DNA from 4 places in the Arthrobacter sp. V1I9 genome. Region 2 is predicted to be linked to each of the others. Evidence: riboswitches for the same ligand, from Rfam matches in the RefSeq annotation. Region 2 holds a riboswitch; each other region holds the start of a gene.
The links. A riboswitch is a leader RNA that binds a small molecule or an ion and turns the genes downstream of it on or off. The one in region 2 is predicted to bind thiamine pyrophosphate.
Positions count from the first base shown of each region.

Region 1: linked by a shared signal. The riboswitch ahead of thiD (bifunctional hydroxymethylpyrimidine kinase/phosphomethylpyrimidine kinase) and the one ahead of QFZ70_RS05660 (FAD-dependent oxidoreductase) in region 2 are both predicted to bind thiamine pyrophosphate.
Region 3: linked by a shared signal. The riboswitch ahead of thiC (phosphomethylpyrimidine synthase ThiC) and the one ahead of QFZ70_RS05660 (FAD-dependent oxidoreductase) in region 2 are both predicted to bind thiamine pyrophosphate.
Region 4: linked by a shared signal. The riboswitch ahead of QFZ70_RS00310 (ECF transporter S component) and the one ahead of QFZ70_RS05660 (FAD-dependent oxidoreductase) in region 2 are both predicted to bind thiamine pyrophosphate.

Region 1 is NZ_JAUSYU010000001.1:1,652,924-1,656,816, forward strand. Features, by position in the region: gene QFZ70_RS07900 (Rne/Rng family ribonuclease) at 1-1,645, shown strand, start outside; TPP riboswitch at 1,812-1,909, shown strand; gene thiD (bifunctional hydroxymethylpyrimidine kinase/phosphomethylpyrimidine kinase) at 1,917-3,440, shown strand; gene rplU (50S ribosomal protein L21) at 3,703-3,893, shown strand, end outside.
Region 2 is NZ_JAUSYU010000001.1:1,188,265-1,192,157, forward strand. Features, by position in the region: gene QFZ70_RS05650 (RNB domain-containing ribonuclease) at 1-668, opposite strand, end outside; gene thiE (thiamine phosphate synthase) at 784-1,518, opposite strand; TPP riboswitch at 1,546-1,664, shown strand; gene QFZ70_RS05660 (FAD-dependent oxidoreductase) at 1,657-3,009, shown strand; gene thiS (sulfur carrier protein ThiS) at 3,006-3,242, shown strand; gene QFZ70_RS05670 (thiazole synthase) at 3,247-3,893, shown strand, end outside.
Region 3 is NZ_JAUSYU010000001.1:1,508,257-1,512,149, forward strand. Features, by position in the region: gene QFZ70_RS07070 (alpha/beta fold hydrolase) at 1-416, shown strand, start outside; gene thiC (phosphomethylpyrimidine synthase ThiC) at 413-2,248, opposite strand; TPP riboswitch at 2,244-2,351, opposite strand; gene QFZ70_RS07080 (amidohydrolase family protein) at 2,429-3,511, shown strand; gene QFZ70_RS07085 (VOC family protein) at 3,622-3,893, shown strand, end outside.
Region 4 is NZ_JAUSYU010000001.1:67,755-71,647, forward strand. Features, by position in the region: gene QFZ70_RS00290 (iron-containing redox enzyme family protein) at 1-345, opposite strand, end outside; gene QFZ70_RS00295 (DUF4383 domain-containing protein) at 407-883, opposite strand; gene QFZ70_RS00300 (hypothetical protein) at 992-1,201, opposite strand; gene QFZ70_RS00305 (heme-degrading domain-containing protein) at 1,290-1,832, opposite strand; TPP riboswitch at 1,905-2,046, shown strand; gene QFZ70_RS00310 (ECF transporter S component) at 2,101-2,724, shown strand; gene QFZ70_RS00315 (ABC transporter ATP-binding protein) at 2,724-3,893, shown strand, end outside.

The DNA of each region.
Region 1 (3,893 bases), 460 kb from region 2:
GCACGACATCAACCGGCTGCGCGCCCAGTGGGAAGGCATCGAGAGCCAGTCGAAGTCCACGAAGATCCTCGCCCCGGAACTGCTTTACGGCGAACCGGACCTCACCATCAAGGTGGTCCGTGACGTCTTCAACGAGGACTTCTCCAAGCTGATCGTCTCGGGTGAGGAAGCCTGGGACACCATCGAGGCGTACGTTACCTATGTGGCGCCGGACCTGGTGGGCCGCCTCGAGAAGTGGACAAAGGACCAGGACATCTTTGCTGCCTGGCGCATCGACGAGCAGATCCACAAGGCCCTGGAGCGGAAGGTATTCCTGCCATCCGGCGGTTCGCTGGTGATCGACCGCACCGAAGCCATGACCGTGGTGGACGTCAACACCGGCAAGTTCACCGGCAGCGGCGGCAACCTCGAAGAGACGGTGACCAAAAACAACCTTGAAGCTGCGGAAGAAGTGGTCCGCCAGCTCCGCCTGCGCGATATCGGCGGCATCATCGTCATCGACTTCATTGACATGGTCCTCGAATCCAACCGTGACCTCGTTCTCCGCCGCATGGTGGAGTGCCTGGGACGCGACCGCACCAAACACCAGGTTGCCGAAGTGACGTCCCTCGGCCTGGTGCAGATGACGCGCAAGCGGATGGGCACCGGGCTGCTGGAAGTATTCGGCGAGCAGTGCGAAACGTGCGCCGGCCGCGGCATTGTCACCCACGACGACCCCGTGGAGCACCGGCGGGCCAACATCGTGGCGGCTGAGCACCACGTCCAGCGGTCAGACAGCCGTCCCGAAGCCCGCAGCGAAAGCCACCGCAACGAGGCCCCGCGCATCGACAGCAGCCAGCCGGGCGTACGTCCGGACCGCAAACGGCGGCGGGGCCGCGGCGGCCAGCAGCCGGACATTGCCCCGGCAGTTGCCGTGCACGTCCACACGGTCCAGCCCGACCCCACGGACGCTGAGCGGCACGCCAAGGCGGAGGCTACCCGGTTGGCCCTCGCCAACATCGCCGCCGCAGCACATGCAGCCCACCTGCACGACGACGAAGTGGCGGCAGCCAGGCAGGCGGCTGCGGAGCAGCCAGCCCCTGCAGTGGACGCTGCAAGGCGCGACGACGATACGCGTCCGGCTGCCGTGCTCACCTTCGGCGGTGAGAAGGTGGTGTTGCCCTTCGTTGAGCACGCTGAAGAGCAGCAGCCGAAACCGGCTCTGACCCTGGACCGGCTCGCTGAAGCCTTCGCCCACCTCGGCCAGCCGGCGAGAGCGGAAGCGCAGCCCGAGCAGGCAGAACCGGAGGAGAAGCCGGCGGAGCGCGGGGAACCGGTCCAGCCCGCACAGGTGCCGGTTGCTTCAGCCGCTGCTGCAGCACCCGCCAAGGACTACACCGACCACACTCTGGAGCAGTCCCGGCAGCGCCGGCCGCGGCGCAACCGCAGTGCCAGCCGTGCCCAGGGAGCTGCCAACGAAACCACAGTGCAGCACCATGAAAGCGTGGCGGCGGCCAGCACAGGGCATACGCACGAGGCAAAGGCCCCGGCGCCGGCCGGTACCGCGGACTCCAGTGGAGGAAGCGCAGGCACCGAAAAACCGGCAGCAAAGCCGGCCGATGCGCCCATCATCCTGGGCGTAGGGGTGCCTGCCTCGGAGCTCTAGGAGCCACCAGTACGGAATGCCCGGTCAGCCACAGCAGTGGCCGGCCGGGCATCCTGCGTTAACTCCAGTAGATGAAGTGCAGTCTCGGCCTAAGCAGGGAACGAAGAGCAGGTGCCGGTCGCAATGTGTCACCTTCGGACTGCGCCTGGCAAAAAAGCTAGGCTGGGGAAACGACACGGGGTGCCGCGCAGAGAGCCGGCTGAGATCCACACCCGTTGAACCTGTCCGGTTAGCACCGGCGAAGGGATGTCTCTTGTCTGCGACTCTTGTAATGCCCACTGCCTCCCCGGCAACCTTCACTGCGGCACCAACAACACCAGGCCGGCAAATACCACGGGTCCTCTCCATCGCCGGCTCCGATCCTTCCGGCGGCGCCGGCATCCAGGCCGACCTGAAGAGCATCGCAGCGCTCGGAGGCTACGGGATGGCTGCCATTACTGCCCTCACCGCCCAGAACACGCACGGTGTCCGGTCCGTTCACGTGCCCCCTGCCGCGTTCCTGGTTGAGCAGCTGGATGCCATCAGTGACGACATCGGCATAGATGCCGTGAAAATCGGGATGCTGGGCAACGCCGAGGTGATCGAGGCGGTGGGGGCGTGGGTCCGGAAGGTGCGTCCCGCCGTCGTGGTCCTGGACCCGGTGATGGTTGCCACCAGTGGTGACCGCCTCCTGCAGGAGTCCGCGGAAGCGGCACTGCGCGCGCTCCTGCCGCTTGCCCACCTCATTACCCCCAACCTGGCGGAGCTCGCCATGCTCGTTGGCGGGGATCTGCAGGACAGTTGGGCCGGGGCAGTGGAACAGGGCCGCGCCCTCGCCGCTGCCACGGGCGCAACAGTGCTGGTCAAGGGCGGCCACCTGGAGGGCAACGAGTGCCCCGATGCGCTGGTCAGCACCACCGGCCTGCTCTCCAATGAAGTGGTGGTGGTGCAGGGGGAGCGGCTGGAAACCCGGAACAGCCACGGCACCGGCTGTTCGCTCTCGTCCGCAATGGCAACCGCCCAGGCGCGGCTGGGGAACTGGGAAGCGTCCCTCCGGGAGGTCAAGCCCTGGCTCGCCGGCGCTCTTGAGGCATCCGAAGCGCTGGAGGTGGGAACGGGCAGCGGGCCCGTGCACCACTTCCATCACCTCCGGCCGCAGCCTTCCAAAGGGAGCTTCGCGGCACAACTCCGGGGCGAAGCGCAGCAGTACCTGGATGACATCCATGCCTTGGACTTCATCCGCAACCTGGCTTCAGGCAGGTTGGAGGAGCATAAGTTTGCGTATTACCTTGCACAGGACGCCATCTACCTCAACGGCTATTCGCGCGTACTGGCCAGGGCGAGTGCGCTTGCACCCACCGAGGCAGAACAGCTCTTCTGGGCGGCCTCAGCAGGGCAGTGCCTCGAGGTCGAGTCGGAGCTCCACCGCTCGTGGCTGGCCACGCGGAAGGTCCGGCCCCGGCTGGGCCCGGTGACCAAGTCCTACGTGGACCACCTGACCGCGGCATCGGCGTCGGGCAGCTACGCGGTTCTGGCGGCGGCCGTCCTGCCCTGCTTCTGGCTCTACGCGGAGGTGGGGGCAACGCTGCACGCCCAGTTCGTTGCCGCCGGCGAACCTCCGGCGCACCCTTATGCCAACTGGCTGCGCACCTACGCCGACGAAGACTTCGCAGCTGCCACCCGGAGGGCCGTAGCAATAGTGGATGAAGCGGGGCGCAAGGCCTCCGCCGCGGACCGGTTGGCCATGGTCACGGCCTTCAAGCAGTCCTGCCGGCTGGAGGTGGACTTCTTCGACGCGCCGCGCCTCCACTCCTGACCACTCGCGAGCGGGTTGGCCGGTACTATGGTGGGGCATGGTGCGGACGCCGGAGTTGAACTGTGGTAACTATCACAGACAATCGGCCGGGACCAGCCTCATTTGCGGCCGGAGACAAAATTAGCGTATTCTGGATCTTCGGTGCTTACGCCAACACTTGGGTTATGACCCCACGGCGTTGAGGCACAGCGAGAAACCAGGCTTTCATGGCCGGTTCCGCACGCAAATTTTGTAATAAACGTCGAGAGAAGTGAGTTCCCAAGTGGTGTACGCGATTGTCCGCGCAGGCGGCCGGCAAGAGAAGGTTTCCGTTGGAGACTTCGTTACCCTGAACCGCGTCGCCGGTGGAGCTGGCAGCACCATTCAGCTGCCCGCGCTGCTCCTGGTTGATGGTGACAAGGTCACCACCGCCGCTGCTGACCTGGCCAAGGTAACTGTTACGGCTGAGATCCT
Region 2 (3,893 bases):
AGCTGGACAATCTCCTGTTCCGGCATGTTCAGGCTCGCGCCGCCCCGGGCCCGTTCCAGCTCCACGCGCTTGAGCCCCACCTCTTTGAGGAGCTGCAGTACCGGCGAGGCGGAGCCGGCATCGAGTTCGGCCTGCACCCCTTTATAGCTGAGCTTCGCGCGGCTGCGCATCCTGGCCCGTTTCACGGTCACCGAGTTCACCTCGGCGGCGCTGTCCAGGCGGAAGTCCCAGACGAAGGCAGAACAGTCCTGGCCGGGGAGGAGGCTGCCGGCCTGTTCGCTGATCACTTCCGGATGCAGCGGGATCCGCCCGTCGGGGGCGTAGAAGGTCTGGCCCCGGCGTCGCGTTTCTGCGTCCAGGGGCCCGCCGGGGTTCACAAAGGCGGGGACATCCGCAATCGCGTACAGCACGTGGTAGCCATCGCCGTCGGCTTCAATAAACAGCGCCTGGTCCAGGTCCGTGGACGACGCCGGATCGATGGTGATGAAGTCGACGCCGGTGAGGTCCTCGTCAGGGAGCTGCAGGGACTCAACTGCCGCTTTCGCGTCAGCCACCGCGTCCTCAGGGTAGGAGCCCGGCAGCTCGAGCTCGGTCCGCAGGGCGCCCAGAGCTTCCTCGAGCGCGTTGGTGTGCTCGTGGACGTTGGGACCCAGCCGATGGTATGACACGAAAATCAGCCTAGCCCGAATTCACGCCATAGTGCAGGCACCGGGCCCGGAGTGCCGTTGCTTGCCCTACCGCGGTACCGCGCCTTCGGAGGTGGTAGGTGGCAGGCAGCGGGTGTCAGGAGTTGGGGACATTTAGGGCGGCGAGCAGCGACGCTGCGGCGGCTGCCGGATCGCTGGCCTCCGTAATGGCGCGGACCACCACAATCCGGCGGGCGCCCGCTTCCACCACCTGCTCCACGTTGCTTTGGTCGATGCCGCCGATCGCAAACCAGGGAACACCGCCGTCGGGCTGCCCATCCTGCCCTGAACGCGCAGCTTCGGCGGCATACCGCACCAGCTCGAGCCCGACGGCGGCCCGCCCGGGCTTGGTGGGGGTTGCCCAGACCGGGCCGACGCAGAAGTAGTCCAGCCCCGCGGGGGCTGCGGCCGCAGCGAGGGCGGCGTCCACCTGCGCCGGGCTGTGGCTGGACAGGCCGATGGCCGCGTTGCCGTTGAGCAAGGTTCGCGCGGCGCCCAGCGGCAGGTCTTTTTGGCCGATGTGGAATACCGGCGAGCCGGACAGAATAGCGATGTCCGCCCTGTCGTTGACCGCCCACAGCCGGCCGTGTCGTTCTGCCGCCTCCTTGAGGACTGCCAGGAGCTCCAGCTCCTCCGCTGCCTCAATGGACTTGTCCCGAAGCTGGATGATGTCCACCCCGCCGGCAAATGCTGCATCGACGAACTGGTCAAAGTCGCCGCGGTCCGTGCGGGAATCCGTGCAGAGGTAGAGGCGGGCGGCGTGGAGGCCGTTGCTGACCTTGGCATTGCTGAGGACATCGGTGCCGGCGGCGGGGGTATGGGTCACATTCATGGGGAAAAGACTAGTTCCTCTACACTTGCCTCGTACTGCGGGAGCCCGCGGCAGCTGTCACAAAGCGCCGGGCTGAGAGGGCGTCAGAGCCGACCGCTTGACCTGATCCGGTTAATGCCGGCGTAGGGAAGGAGACACATGCGCGTACCATCCAACTGCCCTGTAGACAGCACGCCCGGGCGCACGGACGGCATTATCCAGGCCGATGTGGCAGTCATCGGCGGCGGAGTCATCGGCCACAGCATCGCCTGGGAGGCGAAGCGCTCCGGCCGCGCAGTGGTGGTCATTGACGACGCACCGGGCTCCGGGGCCAGCTGGGCTGCCGCCGGAATGCTCGCTCCGGTCAGCGAACTGCACTACCAGGAGGAGGACCTCCTGGAACTCATGCTGGACGCCTCGGCCCGCTGGCCGGCTTTCGCCGCCCGACTCGCCGCGGCATCCGGGGCAGATCCGGGATACATCACGACGCCGACCCTCGCCGTGGGTGCCGACGCCGCCGACCGCCGTGCGCTGATGGACCTGCGCGCAGTCCAGCAGGCAAACGGCCTTTCCGTTGAACCGCTGACCATCCGGACTGCCCGGCAGCGCGAGCCACTTCTCAGTCCCGGGATTGCCTGCGCGCTGGACACCCCCGCAGACCACCAGGTGGATCCGCGGCTGCTGGTGGCCTGCCTGCAGGCTGCCTTGACCGGCGACGGTGCGGGGGACGGGGTCGGGAACAGGAACGGAGCCGCGGGGCCCGGCACTTCAGCAGCGGGCGCCGTCGACGATCACGCGGTCCTGGCCCGCGCTGCCGGTCTGTTGTGGCACGACGGAGCCGTTGCCGGCGTACGCCTCGCAGGCGGCGGAACGGTGCTGGCCGCCGAAACGGTCGTGGCGAACGGGCTGCATGCGGCAGCCCTGGAAGCACTACCCAAAGACTTGCACCTGCCGCTCCGGCCAGTCCACGGGGACATCCTGCGCCTCGCAGTTCCCGGCCATTTGCAGCCGCTGGTGACGTCCACCGTCCGCGGGCTGGTGCACGGCGTTCCGGTCTACATCGTGCCCCGCCGGGACGGCACGGTGGTGATCGGGGCAACCCAGCGTGAGGATACGCCGTCGGCCGCCGATGCCGTCTCCGCGGGGGGCGTGTACCAGCTCCTTCGCGACGCGCAGGTGCTGGTTCCCGCCGTCGCCGAACTCGAGCTGCTGGAATCCACGGCCCGGGCACGCCCCGGAACTCCGGACAACGCACCGCTGCTGGGGCGGGTTCCCGTCCCCGGCGGAGAGGCCCGTGACTCCGGGCACATTGCCGGCCTCATCATCGCCACCGGGTTCTTCCGCCACGGAGTCCTGCTGGCGCCGGCCGCTGCTGCCGTCTGCCTGGAGCTCCTGGACGGGTATGAAGACCCCCGCTGGGCTGCCTTCAACCCGGGCCGCTTCTCCGCCAAGCCAGGTGCCCGCACTCCTGCCCGCCTTCGCAACACACCGCCCATAAAGGAAACAGCATGAACATCACCTTGAACGGAACCCTGCACGTTGTGCCCGAGGGTGCCTCCATCACCGTGCTCGTCAGCGAGGTCACCGGGCGCCCCCTCGCTGCCAGCGGCCAGGCTACCGACGGCCGGAAACTTGGCGTGGCCGTGGCCCACAATTCGCAGGTCGTGCCCCGCAGCCAGTGGTTTGCCACTGCGCTCGCGGACGGCGACGACGTTGAGCTCGTCACGGCAGTGCAGGGAGGCTGACACCATGACCGAAACCATCACCACCACAAGCCTTGCGGGCCACGACGACCCGTTGGTGATTGACGGCGTCGCACTGACCTCCCGGCTCATCATGGGCACCGGCGGCGCGCCAAGCCTGGACGGACTGGGAGCAGCCCTGCTGGCCTCGGGCACGGGACTGACCACGGTGGCCATGCGGCGGTATTCGGCCGCGGAGACGGGCTCACTCTTCCAGCTGCTCGTGGACCACGGCATCCGCGTGCTGCCCAACACGGCAGGCTGCTTTACGGCGCGGGACGCCGTGCTGACCGCCGAACTGGCCCGTGAGGCACTGGAAACCGACTGGGTGAAGCTGGAAGTCATCGCCGATGAACAGACTTTGCTGCCGGACGCCGTCGAGCTGCTGGACGCTACGGAACAACTGGTCAACAGGGGCTTCAAGGTCTTTGCTTACACCAACGACGATCCCGTCCTCGCGCTGCGGCTTGAGAACCTCGGGGCCACCGCGGTGATGCCGCTCGGGGCGCCGATCGGCACCGGACTGGGCATCCTGAACCCGCACAACATCGAGCTGATCGTGTCCCGCGCCGCGGTGCCGGTGGTTCTGGACGCCGGCATCGGTACTGCCTCGGACGCGGCCCTGGCCATGGAGCTGGGGTGCGACGCCGTGCT
Region 3 (3,893 bases), 320 kb from region 2:
CCCTGACAGCCGAGCTGCCGGCCACGGCGGCGCACATCGGTCTTATGCAGCCACTGTTCGACGTCCGGCACCAAATGAGTGACCAGGATTTCCAGCGCGAGTTTGTCCGCAGGGTCTACGCCACGGACCTGCAACAGCCGGCCACGGTGGAGGAGAAGCGTTCCGCCAGGCGGCTCCGGCTCCAGGCCGCCTCCTGGGAAGCCCCGCTGCACATTGTTCCCGGCGTTCCCACCCTTGTCCTGACCGGTGGATGGGAGCCGCTTTACGAGGAAATTGCCGGGTACCTGCGGGAAACCGGCGCCCTGCACCGCACGGCGGCGGGAGGACACCGGCCCCAGGACTCCCGCGAAGGGGACCGCATCATCCGCTCGTTCATCAGCGACGTGAGCCGGGTCCAGTCAGCCCGGGCCTCTTAGACGCCCGGGCGTCCGGCGGAGACGCGCGGCTCAGGCAGGTAGACCTTGCCGCCGGCGGCCAGGAATTCCTGGCTCTTGTCCCGCATCCCGGACGCCAGCTTTGCAAGTGCCGCCTGGGACTCCGCTGAACCGTATTCGTCCCGGATATCCTGGCTGATCCTCATCGAGCAGAACTTTGGACCACACATGGAGCAGAAGTGCGCGGTTTTGGCGGGTTCCGCAGGAAGGGTCTCGTCGTGGAATGCCTCGGCCGTCACGGGATCGAGGGACAACGCGAACTGGTCCCGCCAGCGGAACTCGAACCGCGCCTTGGACAGCGCGTCATCGCGTTCGTGCGCACCCGGGTGGCCCTTGGCGAGGTCTGCTGCGTGCGCCGCAATCTTGTAGGTGATCACCCCTGTTTTGACGTCGTCCTTGTTGGGCAGGCCAAGATGTTCCTTGGGGGTGACGTAGCACAACATGGCGGTGCCGTAGCGGGCGATCTCCGTGGCACCGATGGCAGACGTGATGTGGTCGTACCCCGGCGCCACGTCGGTAACCAGCGGCCCCAACGTGTAGAAGGGCGCCCCCTTGCACAGCTCCTGCTGGCGTTCGACGTTCTCCCGGACCAGGTGGAACGGTATGTGGCCGGGGCCCTCCACCATCACCTGCACGTCGTATTCCCAGGCGCGCTGCGTCAGCTCGGCCAGGGTGTCCAGTTCGGCGAACTGCGCGGCATCGTTGGCGTCCGCCGTCGCGCCGGGTCGCAGGCCGTCGCCCAACGAAAACGCGACGTCGTACCTGGCGAAGATTTGGCAAAGCTCGTCGAAGTGCGTGTAAAGGAAGTTTTCGCGGTGATGCGCCAGGCACCAGCCTGCCATGATCGACCCGCCGCGGGACACGATGCCGGTCACCCGGTTGGCGGTCAGGGGAACGTACCGGAGCAGGACTCCGGCGTGGATGGTCATGTAGTCCACGCCTTGTTCGCACTGCTCTATGACGGTATCGCGGAATATTTCCCAGGTCAGCGCGTTCGCTTCGCCGTTGACCTTCTCAAGGGCCTGGTAGATGGGGACGGTGCCGATCGGAACCGGCGAGTTGCGGATGATCCATTCCCTGGTGGTGTGGATATCGTCGCCGGTGGACAGGTCCATGACGGTGTCAGCGCCCCACTGCGTGGCCCACTGCAGCTTGTCCACCTCTTCCGCGATGGAACTGGTGACGGCCGAGTTGCCGATGTTGGCGTTGATCTTCACCAGGAAGGCCTTGCCGATGATCATGGGTTCGGACTCGGGGTGGTTGATGTTGTTGGGAATGATGGCGCGGCCGGCAGCCAGTTCGCTGCGGACCAGTTCCACATCGCAGTTCTCCCGCAGCGCCACGAAACGCATTTCCGGCGTGATGGTGCCCTGCCGTGCATAGTGCATCTGCGTCACCGTCCTGCCTTCGATGGCGCGGCTCGGCACGGGCGGCGTGCCCTTCCACTCCACGCTGGCGGCACCGCGGCGGACAGCCGAGCGGCCGTCATCGAACAGGTTCCGTCCCCTGCCGCCGTAGGTTTCCGTGTCTCCACGTGCTGCTATCCACTCGGCGCGGAAGGGGTTGAGTCCACGGACGGGGTCGCTTCCCGGGCCGGCCGTCCGGTAGGTGCGAAACGGGCCGTTGGCCTCGCCGTTTGGCGAGTCCGCCAGGGAAATCTCAGTGACGGGCACCCGGATACCAGAGGTTTCATCGTGGATATAGGCCAGCGAATGGGACTTCAGCGACTGGGTAACAAGTGGCTGGTCCTGGCCGCCGGCCGTCATACCGGACGGAATGTGGGCAGGGCTCAGCTGTGCTTTTGGTGTACTCAAGGGAATACTCACTTCCTTCGCCGGCATTACCCGGACAGGTTCAACGGTCGCAGGCTGCGTTAGCCCGATCTCAGCCCCTGCAGGGGCACCCGTGTGGTCAGGAACGAAGCTACCACAGCCGTCCGGGAGCGGCTTGTCACATTGCCGGTGCTAGCCTGACTGGCGAGGAAGAGGGACCAAATGGCGGAAATTATAGAATTCAGCGGCCCGGTGCTCACCGGGCCGGACACCGTGCGGCGGGGACTGTGGTCCGTTGACGGGCTGTTGACCTTCACCCGGCCGCCGCACGTTCCCGGACGGGTCCTGGACGGCTGGGTGCTTCCGGGCTTCGTTGATGCCCACTGCCACATCGGGCTGGGACCCGGCGGCGCGGTGGATCCTGCGACGGCGGAGGAACAGGCCCGGACGGACCTGAACGCAGGCACACTGCTGGCCCGGGACGCCGGTTCCCCTGCTGACACCCGCTTCCTGCAGGACAGCCGCGACGCGCCGGTGCTGATCCGGGCCGGCAGGCATCTAGCCAGGACCGGCCGGTACTTACGGGGTTTCGCTGAGGAAGTTGAACCGGACGGCCTGGTGGAAGCCGTCCGGAAGCAGGCCCGGGACGGCGACGGCTGGGTCAAGCTTGTGGGGGACTGGATCGACCGCGGCGCCGGTGACCTGGCGCCGTCGTTTCCCGCCGCCGTCGTTAGGGACGCTGTCCAGGCGGTGCATGACGAAGGCGCCCGGATCACCGCGCATTGCTTTGCCGAAGACACCCTGGACCAAATGCTGGACGCGGGTATCGACTGCATCGAACACGCCACCGGGCTCCTGCCGCGGCACCTCCCGCGGTTCGTGGAGCAGGGCGTACCCATCGTTCCCACCCTCATCAACATCGCCACGTTCCCGGACATCGCCGCGCAGGCGGAGCCCAAGTTTCCCCGCTACGCCGCACACATGCGCGCGCTGTGGGAGCGCCGGGCGGAGCGGGTGCTGGAGGCGTACGCGGCGGGGGTGCAGATCTACGCCGGTACCGATGCCGGCAGCGTCATACGGCACGGCAGGATCGCCGATGAAATCCTTGCCCTCCATCACGCAGGGCTTCCCATGGCCGCTGCCCTCGACGCCGCCTGCTGGGGCGCCCGGGAGTGGCTGGGCGCCGAGGGTCTGCAGGAGGGAGCCCGCGCCGACGTCGTGCTGTGCAGGGAGGATCCGCGGAAGGTTCCGGAAACGGTCAGCGGGCTGGCACACGTTGTGCTGGGCGGCCGCGTCCTTCGTTGATGCCGGCATCGGGAGGAACTTTTGCGGCACTTGGAATAAATTGAAGCTTCAAGTAATTTTAATAGTCATAGGCCCCCACCCCAAAGGGCCCCAGCACCGGGAGTTCCCACATGACTGCAGAAGCCGCAAGCCAGGACCTTCTTCCCGCCGACCTCACCATGGGCGCCGTGATGCTCAAGGTCGGCGACATGAAGGTTATGACCGATTACTACCAGCGGGCCCTTGGGCTTGAGGTTGTCGCCGAGCAGGACGGCGGAATCTACCTCGGCCGCCTGCAGAAGCCCCTGGTCCACCTTGCGCCCGCTCCCGGGCTGAACCTCCCGGGCAGGGGAGAGGCCGGCCTCTTCCATACGGCGCTGCTGTTTGACAACCAGGCAGACCT
Region 4 (3,893 bases), 1.1 Mb from region 2:
CTCCGCCGCAGGCGGCAGGTCCAGCTCCCCGGCTGCTGATTGGGCTGCTGCCCGCAGCGCTGCTTCGAATGGCCGTTCGAGCAGGTGGCGGACCTGGATGAGGCCCGGCTCCCATTCCCACTCGTCCCCCACGCCTTCAAGGCCGGAGTAGTGAAGCTCGTAGAGGCAGAAAAGTGCCAGCTGGACGTCGTCGTCCCCGATGATGTCGGTGGCTGCCTGCAGCTGTGCCGTGACCAACCGGCGCAGTTCCTCGACGCCCGCGGCGGCATCGTCGGTCCCGGCGGTAACCGCCAGGGCACTGAACAGGGCGGTACTGATGGGACCTCTGGGTTGCGGGATCTTCATGATGCTCCTTCGGGCGGCAGCGGTGCTGCCGGTGCTGCGCCGTCGACGGTGGCGGCTTCGGTCAAGGCTGTGATTTCAGGTCACGTTTGCGGCTGCGCCGTGGGGTGGTGCGGGGAGAAAGCAGGATGGCGAGGATGATCATGGCGAGGCCCAGGGCAAGGTGCAGCCAGTTGTCGGCGCCGTTGAGGGGGACAAAGTTTGCTGGGGTCTCATCGCCCACCAGGAGGCCGTACAGCCACAGGACGAGGTAGATGACGCCCCCGTAAATGAGGAAGCTCCTTGCCTGTTGGTGGGTCCTCGCCAACAGCAGTCCGGCCGCCCCGAAGGCCAGGTGCACGATGTTGTGCAGGACCGACACCTGGAAGACACCCATAAGCAGGGCTCCCGAACCGTGTCCGGCCATGCCCAGCGATTCGTAATTACTGGTGATCCCGGGGATGAACCCCAGGATACCCACCAGCAGGAAGAGGGCACCCGTTGCAAGGGCCGCCTTTTGCAGGCCTGTCCTCGCTCCGGTGGCGCGGATGCTGACTGTCATGACCTGTCTCCTCAAAAGCTTGGAGACAACATAGTAAGCATGATTACTAATATAAGCTAAGTGGGGCCATCAGCCGCTGCCCGCAATTTCCGCGGCCGCTGGTGGCCCTTAATCCTCCAGGGCGCTCCACACATAGGGGTTTGGATGGTGCCCGCCGCGACGGCCGTGCTCGTACCCCTGCTGCCAGGCATTCCCGACGGCGGACACCAGTTCCGCCAGCAGGGGATAGTAAGGGTGGTCCGGGCCGATGTAGATCATTTCCTCCGCGGCCTTGTCCACCGCCGCCCGCACCTGGTTGTCGGCTGCATTACCGAGCATGGCGCCCCTCCTTTGGAACTTCCTGCCACCCGCTTTGAATGTACTCCGGGCGTTCCTGGGGGTCCATCGCGCCCGTTGAGGCCCCGCGTCAGTCCGTGCGCATGGAGCTGAGGACCTCGCGCAGGGCCTGTACCACCAGGTTGTGGTCCTGCACTTGGGGAAGCCCTGAAACAGTTACCGTAGCCACCGCGCCCACGCCAGTGACGTACACGGGGAACGAGCCGCCGTGCGCGGCGTACCGGCTCTGATCGAACCAGCCCTGGTCCTCAATCCGTCCGCCGCCGAGCCGGGCGCGCAGCCCCACCAGCAGGGAGGGCGCCTCGTACCTGGCGGCGGTGCGCTGTTTGGCCCGGATCCAGTGCTCGTTGTCCGGGGTGGCACCGGTCAGGGCCACATGGAACAGGACCTGCTCGCCCTTGGTGATGTCAATGGCGATGGGGAACTGGCCCTCCTTGCCCAACTCCACGAGCAGCAGCCCCAGGTTCAGTGCATCGTCCATGGAGAAGCCAGGAAACTGGAGCTCCCGGATTTCGCCCTCAATCCGGGCGATAAGCACTTGCAGCGAACCTTCCGGCTGGGTGGCATCGGAATCCGGATCGAACTCAGTCACATGCGGGGAATTGGCAGTCATGGCCCACAATCTACCCCTCCTCCGGTGTAAACTGGACCCCGCCCACCAGGGCAAATATTTACCAACAGAAACATTCAACGACAGGGGAGCGCCGCCGTCGGGGCATCACTGGCCAAGCCAGGATCCGCAGGTGGGCGCTGAGAGTGCGGACAGCCGCAGACCCTCGAACCTGATCCGGTTAGTACCGGCGCAAGGGAGTCGAGTTCTCGAAGTACTGCAGCGGCGTGCCGTTGCAATACTTTCCCCTCCTGTTCCTCAGGAGGATCGCATGGCAACTACAGCAATCAAGAAGACCACCAGCAGGTCCTGGCGCGTCGTGGACATCGTGGTGGCGGCGTTGATCGCCATCGCTGGCGGCGTCATTTTCTGGGCCTGGTCCCAGGGGGCGGCCGCAGTCTCGGCGCCCATGAACGCCCTATACCCGCCGCTGACCGGATTGTTGGCCGGCGGGTGGATGATCCCCGCGGTGCTGGGCATGCTCATCATCCGCAAGCCGGGAGCCGCACTCTTTTGCGAGACTGTTGCAGCCACCGGCGAACTGCTCATGGGCTCGCAGTACGGCGCCTCCGTGCTGTTCTCCGGGTTTGTCCAGGGTTTGGGTGCCGAGATCATCTTCGCGATTTTTGTGTACCGGAAGTTCAACCTGCCGGTTTCCCTGCTCGCCGGCGCTGCTGCCGGGCTGTTCTGCGGCCTGAATGACTCCTTCGCGCCCTGGGGCTGGAACATCGCCTATTCCGGCGGGGACAAGCTTGCCTACATCGTCTTCACCGCGATCTCCGGTGCCGTCATCGCAGGCGCGCTGTCCTGGATCGCCACCCGCGGCCTGGCGAAGACCGGAGTCCTGAGCTCCTTCGCGTCGCGCAGGGCAGCTACGGAGCCAGTCCTCTCCTGATGACAGCTCCTTCCCTTCACGGCGCGTCGGTGGCGGCGCGGCCGGCTGCCGTCACCGCCCGCGGCTGGGGCTGGCGGCATGCCGGGCGGTCCAGGCCCGCTGTCCGTGCCCTTGACCTGGACATCCGGCCGGGGGAGCGCGTGCTCCTGCTGGGCCCGTCCGGGGCAGGCAAGTCCACCCTCCTCCATGCCTTGGCCGGGGTGCTGGGGGACGCTGACGACACCGATGACGGCGGCGCGGCCGGGGATTCCGACGAGTCCGGTTCGCTGCTGATTGACGGCGCCTCCCCCCGCGAGCAGCGCGGCAGGGCCGGACTGATGCAGCAGGACCCGGAGACGCAGGTGGTCCTCTCGCGGGTAGGTGACGATGTCGCCTTCGGCGCCGAGAACCTCGCCGTGCCCCGCGCCGACATCTGGGCCCGCGTGCATGAGGCGCTGGACGACGTCGGGCTCTCCCACCTGCCGCTGGACCACCCGACGTCGGCCCTGTCCGGCGGGCAGAAACAGCGGCTGGCGCTCGCGGGCATCCTTGCCATGCGGCCGGGGCTGCTCCTCCTCGACGAGCCGACGGCCAACCTGGATCCCGCCGGGGTGGTGGAGGTGCGTGACGCCGTTGGCCGTTGCCTCGACAAAACCGGGGCAACGCTGGTGGTGGTGGAGCACCGCGTGTCTGTCTGGAAGGACCTGGTGGACCGGATCGTGGTGCTGCAGCCCGGCTCTTTGACGGATCCTGCCGTGCTGCTGGATGGGCCGCCGGACCAGGTTCTCAGGGAAGCCCGGAGCATGCTTATGGCGGCCGGGGTTTGGGTGCCTGGCCACGTTCCGGCTACGCGTCTGCGTGCGGCGGATCCTGCTCCCGGCAACGGGGACCTGCTGCTTGCCGCCGAGGAACTTGCCGTATCGCGGGAACGTGCCCGCCGCAAGGGTTTTCGCAAACTTGCGCCCGTGCCGGTGCAACAGGGCATTTCCGCGCAGGTCCGGGCAGGGCAGGCCCTGGCCATTACCGGGCCCAACGGCGCAGGGAAATCCACGTTCGCACTGACCCTCGCAGGGCTGCTGCAGCCTGTCGACGGCAAGGTTTCCGCCACCCTGGCGCTAAGTCGCGGTGCGGGCATTGACCCGTTTAAATGGAAGGCGGAGCAGCTGATCGAGCGCGTGGGCACGGTGTTC